DNA from 3 places in the Effusibacillus consociatus genome. Region 1 is predicted to be linked to each of the others. Evidence: riboswitches for the same ligand, from Rfam matches in the RefSeq annotation. Region 1 holds a riboswitch; each other region holds the start of a gene.

Region 1 (3,112 bases):
AATCGCTACATACATAGTGGGGACACCCGGAAAAATCGTCGGTCTTGTTTCCCTGATTGTATTCAAGGTTTCTTCCAGATCAAAACGCGGCAGGATGACCAACTGAGAGCCACCCACGATGCCGGCGTTCATTGCCACTGTCATTCCATACACATGGAAGAGCGGAAGAACTACCAGAAAACGATCCTGTTCCTTCTGTTCTCCCCCCATCACGACATATGTTTGATAAGCATTGACAGCAATATTCCGATGGGTCAGCATAGCGCCCTTGGACCGACCGGTCGTTCCGCCGGTATACTGCAAAACCGCTACATCCTCCGGTGAAATTTCCACTTGGGAGGTTGGTATGGGTGCTCCAGCAACGAAAGCTTCAAACCCTACCGCATCCCCCTCATAAACCGTACCGGTTGGCGGCAAATCGACAACGATTTTCTTCACCAGATTCGCAGAACTTGGTGCTCCTGCGACCTTTGGCAACAGCGGGGCAAACACCACCATTGCTTTGGTCCCCGAGTCACTCAGAAAATAGTCGATCTCTCGCTCTACCGACATCGGGTTGAGCTGGACCACAATTCCGCCCGCCAGCAAAATCCCGTAATAGGCTACGACGTACTGAGGACAGTTTGGGAGCATAATGGCCACCCGGTCTCCCTTTTCGATTCCAAGTCCGGATAACCCGGCAGCAAAACGATTCGCATATACCCAAAGTGTTTGATAATCCAATTCCAGTCCCTTAAAGTGAATGGCGGTTCGTACAGGAAACCGCTTACAAGCTTGTTCCAAAAATCCTGGCAAAGTAAGATTGAGCAGATTTTGTTCTTCAGTCGTGGTCATTTGCCTCTCCCCCAAAAAATATTGGCCTGCCTCATGATATGATAACAAGACCAAATGAATGAATATTCATTCATTTGAAGAGTGAAAATAAATACTCAGGTTATCTATCGAATTTAATTTTATAATATTTTGTAAAACATCTCAATATCGAAAGCCGAAACAACTAACCGCTTTCCTTCCCCGTGAAATTTTTGGGATCGGCAGGATTTTAAGCAACCGTTCCGAATACATGGATATGGAGTTCGGACTAATGAACAATTGGATATTTTCGGGAACAGGAAAAAGGGAAGTTTGGTGCAAATCCAACGCGGTCCCGCCACTGTAACGAGGAGTCCTGTATGGAAGCCACTGAGCATATGCTTGGGAAGGGAGTACAGGATGAAGATTCGAAGCCAGGAGACCTGCCTGTTCCAGCGGCACCGTAATGTCGCGTCGCACGACGCGCTGTACCTACGGGAGATAGGGAGGTGTCACACGGGACTGTTTCTTTGTCTGCATGGTCTTGGTGTGTCCTTCCCCTCCCTGGCGAGGGGTTTATTATTGTTTAATAATTATGGGGCCCCCAAAAAGTACTCGGAATTCCCGTTGAAACGTTTTCTTCACTTTTTGGGGTGTCATTGGGGGTATGATCAATGATTTTCTTCTTGGCGGGCACGAGCGACGCCCGCGAATTGGCGATTGAACTGCGATCCGCGGGATATTCGCTGCTCACTTCGGTAGTCACGGAATCAGCTGCGGAATCTTTAAGGGAAGCGGGACTTGCGGTTTCTGTGGGACGCAAAACGACGGAGGAAATGGTTGAAATGCTGCAGCGGGAAAAGATAATCGCCGTTGTCGATGCCAGTCATCCGTTTGCCGAAATCGCTTCGCAAAATGCAATGCAGGCAGCCAATTTCACGGGAATTCCTTATTTCCGTTATGAACGTCCCGGTACGATTTTGTCGGATCATCCTCTGATTACGTATGTCCGGGATTATCGGGAGGCTGCCGAAGCCGCTTTGGAACGGAAAGGAACCATTTTTTTGACAACAGGTTCCAAGACACTCCACATATTTGCCGAAATTCTCAACGGCATAGATGGAATCCGCATGATTGCCCGCATGCTCCCCACGGAGGACAACATGCGCAAGTGTTCTGAACTTGGGATCCCGCAAAAGAATATAGTGGCAATGCAGGGCCCTTTTTCCGAAGACCTGAATGTCGCTTTCTATCGTCATTATAATGTAACCACCGTGATCACCAAAGAATCGGGTGCAGAGGGATCTGTCAAAGAAAAGGTGAAAGCTGCCTTGGACAACGGCATCCGGGTGATCGTGATTTGCCGGCCGGGAATCGACTACGGGCGGGTGTATGAATCTGTCAAAGATGTGATTGAATCATTAAAGGAGGCAATTCCGGATGAGCATTTACACACGCAGCGGTGATCAAGGAACGACAGCTCTTGTCGGGGATCGACGCAGCAAAGATGATTTACGGGTTGACGCTTACGGCACCGTAGATGAAGCGAATTCTTTCGTTGGCGATGCATTGGCATTACTTGAAGAGTGGCCGGTCGATCTGCGGGATATGGCGGATGTTTTGGATGACGTCCAGCAGGAACTGTTTGATGTTGGGAGCGATTTGGCAACGGTCGGAGAGGTTCGTCCGTACAAAGTGACAGCCGAAATGGTGGATCGTCTTGAACCATTGATCGATCAGTATATGCAGCAAGCCGTGCCGGTAAAAAAATTTATTGTGCCCGGAGGTTCACGTCCTGCCGCCAAGCTTCACGTCTGCCGTACGGTAACCCGTAGAGCGGAACGGCGGGTGGTCGCTCTGTCCAAAACGGAATCGATCAATCCGGAATGCTTGCGTTATTTGAACCGGCTGTCTGACCTGTTTTTCGCGATGGCCCGTGCCGCCAACGCACGCTGCGGACGTTTCGACCGGGAATACATTCGTTCCCGCAATGTTTTCCGGCATGCAATGGGCAAAGGCAAGGAGGCAGATTCCCAATGAACCGCCACGCTTTTACCGATCAAGAACGCGCTGCCGTCTACAAAGCCATCTATGAAAGGCGTGATATCCGTTCTTTCCTGCCTGATCCGCTTGATGAAGATGCGGTTGCCCGGATCCTGGATGCCGGACACCATGCCCCTTCCGTCGGGTTCATGCAGCCGTGGAACTTTATTTTGATTCGTTCGCAGGAAGTGAAGCAACGCTTACGAGACGCGGTAGATCGGGAAAGAGTCGCCGCCTCCCTGCATTTCGAAGACAACCGTCAAGATCTTTACCTGAA
Region 2 (3,112 bases), on a different contig from region 1:
ACGACCGCCGATGACGCCCGTCATACCTTTATCTCCTGTGCGGGTATATATTTTCATCCGCAGATTCCCCCTTGGCATCGACTAATTATAATTCCACTCACATTTATATTCTTGCATGATCGAGAAAAGCAGTTCAACGTTGATGGCTCTTTCCACCGTATCCGCCCACTGATCAAACGCTTCTTGGCGTCGTCGATGGTTTGAGGTTGTCGCACCGATTGGAGCAAGGCCTTTTTTCATCCGGATTGTGTCGAGGAACGTTCGCCTATACAGATCATTGTGCAAAATCCCGTGCAGATAAGTCCCGATTACAGTGCCGTGCCCGTTGACTGCACCATCCTCTTTTTCACCACCCGCTGCCAGCAGTTGGGCAAAAGGCTGCATGTTTCCCCGTTCCGACTGCCCCATGTGAATCTCGTACCCTTCAATGGGTATTCCGGACAGTTCGGAAGCCTCGTCAGGCAGCTCCAACACCCGCCCCTTCACCTGAACGGTTGTTTTCGCCGAAAGATACCTGGTTCTTACATCCAACAATCCGAGACCCTCTACTTCCGGAATGTTGGACTCGACCAGATCCGGATCATACAGTTTGCTGCCGAGCATTTGATAACCGCCGCAGATTCCGAGAATTCGTGCTGTATCCGCCAGAGATTCGATGCGGGCTGCCAGTCCCTTTTTTTGCAACCACAATAAGTCTTCGATCGTGTTCTTGGTACCGGGCAAAATTATTAAATCCGGCTTCCCCAACTGATCAGGTGCAGATACGAAACGGATGGACACGTCCGGTTCATAACGGAGGGGATCGACATCCGTGAAGTTCGAGATATGCGGGAAACGGATAACCGCCACGTCCACCTCATTCACAGCAGCAGCCGAGGACAATTGATCAAGCACGACCGAGTCTTCGCTTTCAATATAAAGGTCCCGTTGGTAGGGCACCACCCCTAAAACAGGAATTCCGGTCCGCTGCTCAATCCAGGTCAGGCCTGATTCAAGAAGTCTGATATCTCCCCGAAACTTGTTAATAACAATCCCCTTCACCCGCGCGCGTTCCTGTGCATCGAGCAGTTCCAGTGTTCCGACAATGGAGGCAAACACACCGCCACGATCGATGTCCGCAACCAGTACTACGGGAGCATTCGCCACTTCCGCCACTTTCATATTGGCAATGTCACGTTCTTTCAAGTTGATCTCTGCCGGACTTCCCGCCCCTTCTATCACGATGACGTCATATTGATTGCGAAGCCGATCAAGAGATTCCTCAATCATACGCAATGCGGTCGGAATGTACTCCGTACGGTATTTGATGGCTGACATATCCCCAATCGGCACGCCTCTCACGACCACCTGCGCGGTCATGTCACCCTTGGGCTTCAAGAGAATCGGATTCATGTCAACTGTAGCCGGAACTCCGGCCGCCTCCGCTTGCACTCCCTGGGCCCGGCCAATCTCTTTTCCGTCTTGTGTGACATAGGAGTTCAGTGCCATGTTCTGTGACTTGAAGGGCGCCACCCGAAACCCTTTTCTTGCAAAAATTCGGCACAACGCAGTGCAGAGCAGGCTTTTCCCGACATCACTCGCAGTCCCTTGCACCATTACAGTCAAAGTCAATTAAAAATCCCCTTTCGCTTCATCTGCCTGCTTCGCGAATAGGGGGATGTCACTCATCTCCACTACCCCAAATCGCGAGGGCAATGACCGTAATGCAAAATAGGGGTCTGGCTATACAGTGGCGCGACCGCCCGGGAATTCCACCCGGTTCCCTAATTTGGTTCACTTATGATTCAGTTTACCTGATGAGGCGAATTCTGCCAACAGAAAACACAATCGACATTATTAGACAAAATATCCGATCGATTTAATTAGGTTTAAATGATAATCTATTTATTGGGGAAATAGGGGGATTTAAACAATGATTTATCTCAATTCAATTCAGCATGCGTATCAAAACTTACGCTTTGCATGGAATGAACACACTCATGCAGTATCCAGGCTTTCATCGGGGAAGAGAATTCAGACTGCCGCCGATGATCCTTCCGGGCTGGCTATTTCCGTGCGTTTTCACACGCAAATCCGAGGAAACCAACAGGCTCAGAGAAATATTTTGGATGCAGTTTCCCTAGCTCAAACGGCCGAAGCCGGACTCCAGAGCATTCAGGAGCAACTGCTGCGAATCAGGGAACTGCTGGTTCTTGTCCAAAACGGTACTCTTTCGGAGAATGATCGGCTCCATGCGCAGCAAGAAATCGATCAACTGATCGAATCGATCGATTCCATCGGTAAAGGAACCACCTTTAACGGGATCTCTTTGCTTTCTTCTTGGATTGAAGGGACTCCCGCGTCCCCTGGAACACCGGGAACTCCCCCCAGAACGGAAATCATTGTCAGACAATCGCCAACTTTCCAGACATCGTTCGATCTGAATCCAAATTCGGATCAATTCGTTGTACCCAATTACAACATACCGGTCAGGGCTGCGGACGGAAACTTCACCATTACCGCTGCTTTCACACCCATGTGGGGGAAAGGACCGGATAACGGTCCCGATTTGCATGTCATTTCCCCTATTGGAGAAAAGTTCGGTCTGAATGACGGAGGATATTTTAGCAACGGAAAAGCGGGCACCGTCAGCAGTGCCAGCGCTTCCTCCGTTACTTTTAATGGGGAGAAGAGCAACCCTGAAACCATGACATTTATCAGTCCCATAACCGGCGATTGGCAAGTGCGGCTGGTCAATCCGGAAAAAAAGAAGGCTTATCGCATCGAACTTACCATTGCTTATCAATATACGGAGACAGTTACGATTCCAGGCACACCCGGCACTCCTCCTGTCCCGGGAACTCCCGGATCAACCGGAAAAGTAACGATTCAAACCGGGTCAACTACAGGCGATGCGCTTCCTTTGGAGCTATCCTATGTTACAGCGGAAGCTCTAGGGATCCGGAACCTGATTGCAACCGATCCGAATGCGATCGGGAAGATTGACCAAGCAATGAATACGGTCAGTTCGGAACGGACCAAATACGGAATTTATCAGAATCGCCTACAGCACCGGTACGATGTTCTCGACACCCTCAATCTGAATCATGCAAGCTCCGTTTCCAGGATTGAG
Region 3 (3,112 bases), on a different contig from region 1:
AGGTGAGGTAAACGGGCAACCACTCGAGCTTTCGAGTGGTTTTTTCATTTTGGAAAAGTGGCCCCACTCCATAAACGGTTCAGTACGTATTCGCTCGTACCGGCCGGGATTTGGATAGGGGAAGTTTATACTACAGGATTGGAACATACATAGAGGTGAAATAGAGGTTTTTGACGGTCTTATTTCCCTAATTCCAGCGTCGATTTTCAGAATAAGAGATTTTCGGGGGCCTATTCTGCGATTTTGCAGACGTCACGGCTCCAAAGTATGCATATAAAGACTTGAAAATCCGTTAATGCCCGTCCACATTAAAAAAAGGACCCGTACTGACAGTTCTTAAAGGGGTCCCAGACTCCCATAGGGCGGATTTTTTCTCACACCGCCTTCATGCCCAACCGGTTTTTCGCCTCTTCAATCAACTGGGCGAATTTTTCTTTCGGAACATGGGAGGTTTCATTGTGGGTTTCCAGTTCAAACCTTCCGTCCTTCCACAATACCGTTGTCAGGCTGCAGTTCGCGACATGATATTCGTTCCAGTGTGATAATGGCTTATCAAGCAGGCCCGTGATGAAATACGCTATAGCGCCCGCATGTGTGACGATCACCACAGTCTGTTCCGGATGATTGTCTGCAATCCTTCGGATTGCCTGCTCAATTCGATGATAGAGTTCAGCCCGGGTTTCCCCTCCTTCCCACCCGAACTCATCATCGCCGGGATTTAATGCACGATCGACCATTTCTTTGTGCGTCTCATATAACTCGGTGATGGGGACTCCATCATAGACTCCAAAATTCATTTCTTTCAGCTCATCCCGACATGTGACAGACAGCCCGAGGCGGTTTGCAATGATCTCGGCGGTTTGGGCGGCCCGCTGCAATGGGCTTGCGTAGATACCATCTACTTGATTGTCCTCTCGAACCAGTTGTTCTAACCGATCGGCCACGCATTCCGCTTGTTGAACTCCCACTTCATTAAGAGGTGCATCTGTCCAGCCGGAAAGCCGATATTCCAGGTTGTGATCCGTAATTCCGTGTCGAACCAAAATTATCCTTGTCATTCCAGCCCCCTATAGTGCATGATGGAACTATACATATTTTCAATAATCCTATTATACTCACAGGTGCCGTTTCATAGAAACGGATAATAGCGGAAATCCGGTGCGAATCCGGTGCGGTCCCGCCACTGTAAGAGGGAGTCTCGTTCACTGGTCACCGTGAGAACATCGCGGGAAGACGAACGAAGATCATGAACTCGAGCCAGGAAACCTGCCTGTGAGTGTGAGAAGGCCGCTTTTCGAGGAAAAAGGGGCTGGTACGCGTATGTGCATACCTCCCCCTGGTCTTCGGACTGGGGGGAGTAACTATTATACCCATTAAAGTGATGCAAGCCTTTGTAGCATAATCCGAGTACTTTAATGGGGACCCGAAGAGCGTCAGTCCGGGTGTCCGCCGTATTGATGGGGATCCGAGAACCCAATCCGGGTGGACGCGATATAGGGAATCATATTCGAAGCTGGAGGTACTAACTATGTGGAAGTTACCGATTGGAATTGAAGAACTCAATCAAGAAGCGATCAAACTCGCAAGTGAACGGCATGACCAGCTCACAAAACCGCAGGGAAGTCTCGGACTGTTGGAAGAAATCGGAATCCGGCTGGCGGGGATTCAAGGGGAAACGATCCCAACCGTCACCCCGTGTGCCGTGGTTTTGATGGCGGGGGATCATGGGGTGACAGAAGAGGGAGTATCCGCATTCCCCTCCGAAGTGACGGTTCAGATGGTGTTGAACTTTCTCGCTGGAGGAGCAGCGATTAACGCGTTGGCCCGAAATGCGAACGCCGATGTCCATGTGGTGGATGTGGGTGTGAAATCGGATATTCCAGTGCCCTCGGAAACTTCGAATCGCCTGTGGGTGAAGAAAGTTCGTTACGGCACAGACAATATGGCAAAAGGACCGGCGATGACCAGAGAAGAGGCGGAGAAAGCCCTGCAGGTCGGATGGGAAATGGGAAGCCAACTCCATCAGGCCGGTTACAAAATGGTTGCGCTCGGAGAGATGGGGATCGGCAATACAACAGCCAGCGCGGCTATCACGGCGGTTTTGACAGGAAGACCCGTCCAGGAAGTGGTCGGGGTAGGCACGGGCCTCTCCAGTCAAGGGGTTCAGCACAAGATTGAGACCATTCAGAAGGCGATCCGGGTGAATTCCCCGAATCCAACAGACCCGATCGATGTATTGGCAAAAGTGGGTGGTCTTGAAATTTGCGGTCTGGCAGGTCTGATCCTGTCTTGTGCGGCCCACCGGATTCCGGTGGTTGTTGACGGCTTTATCACAAGCGCGGCAGCACTGGCAGCCGCCAAAATCGAACCGTTGGTCCGTTCTTATTTGTTCGGATCCCACCAATCGGTTGAACCGGGCCATCGTATTGTCTTGGAAGCATTGGAACTGCAGCCGTTGTTTGATTTCTCGATGCGCTTGGGTGAAGGCTCCGGGGCTGCATTGGCATTGCCTGTGGTGCAAGCGGCTGCACGAGTGCTTCGGGAAATGGCTACCTTTGCGGAAGCGGGAGTCGCCGATGCAGCTTCTTGATTCACAACTACTGCTCCCCGACGTGACGCTTGAAAGGTATGACAAACGATTGGTCATTAAAAGCGAGGTTCCCCTTCGAACCCTTAGTTCGGCAGTTTATCGGGGAGGGCGTCAGGACGACATCCGTTCGATTTTGAATCTGACCGTACATAAAGGATATCGATGCAGCGATCCGGCAGAAGATTTAAAACGTGAAATCCGGGAACTGGGGCTGCCGGACCAATCAATCGGGCTGATGACTGCTGTGGATGTGAAAAATGGCGTCGTCGCATTTGAGTCAGTTGGTTCCGAGCCCGACTCTCCCCTGCTTGTAGTTGCGGTGGTTACGGCGGGGAGCGGCAACGCATGGCGGGCAGGGACTTGGCCATCCTACCTGGGACAAGAGCAGACTTCCGCTTTAAATCCGTTCCCTTATCCCCTCGGAACGATTAACATGGTTGTGTTGATTGACGGGACAATGACGGATGCTGCCATGGTGAATGCGATAGCGACAGTGACGGAAGTGAAAACGGCAATTTTCTA

What was found. Region 1 has a riboswitch for cobalamin ahead of cobK (precorrin-6A reductase). Riboswitches for the same ligand answer to the same signal wherever they lie in the genome.
Region 2: another riboswitch for cobalamin. It lies ahead of ACFO8Q_RS02570 (cobyric acid synthase); the one in region 1 lies ahead of cobK (precorrin-6A reductase).
Region 3: another riboswitch for cobalamin. It lies ahead of cobT (nicotinate-nucleotide--dimethylbenzimidazole phosphoribosyltransferase); the one in region 1 lies ahead of cobK (precorrin-6A reductase).

What each region holds. Positions count from the first base shown of each region.
Region 1 is NZ_JBHSHC010000157.1:71,942-75,053, forward strand. Features, by position in the region: gene ACFO8Q_RS23375 (long-chain-fatty-acid--CoA ligase) at 1-834, opposite strand, end outside; cobalamin riboswitch at 1,094-1,257, shown strand; gene cobK (precorrin-6A reductase) at 1,467-2,258, shown strand; gene ACFO8Q_RS23385 (cob(I)yrinic acid a,c-diamide adenosyltransferase) at 2,233-2,832, shown strand; gene bluB (5,6-dimethylbenzimidazole synthase) at 2,829-3,112, shown strand, end outside.
Region 2 is NZ_JBHSHC010000014.1:153,437-156,548, reverse strand. Features, by position in the region: gene ACFO8Q_RS02575 (cob(I)yrinic acid a,c-diamide adenosyltransferase) at 1-57, opposite strand, end outside; gene ACFO8Q_RS02570 (cobyric acid synthase) at 82-1,611, opposite strand; adenosylcobalamin-variant (AdoCbl-variant) riboswitch at 1,704-1,779, opposite strand; gene ACFO8Q_RS02565 (flagellin N-terminal helical domain-containing protein) at 1,913-3,112, shown strand, end outside.
Region 3 is NZ_JBHSHC010000022.1:47,256-50,367, forward strand. Features, by position in the region: gene ACFO8Q_RS03705 (LCP family protein) at 1-11, shown strand, start outside; gene ACFO8Q_RS03710 (histidine phosphatase family protein) at 375-1,058, opposite strand; cobalamin riboswitch at 1,103-1,288, shown strand; gene cobT (nicotinate-nucleotide--dimethylbenzimidazole phosphoribosyltransferase) at 1,529-2,590, shown strand; gene ACFO8Q_RS03720 (adenosylcobinamide amidohydrolase) at 2,577-3,112, shown strand, end outside.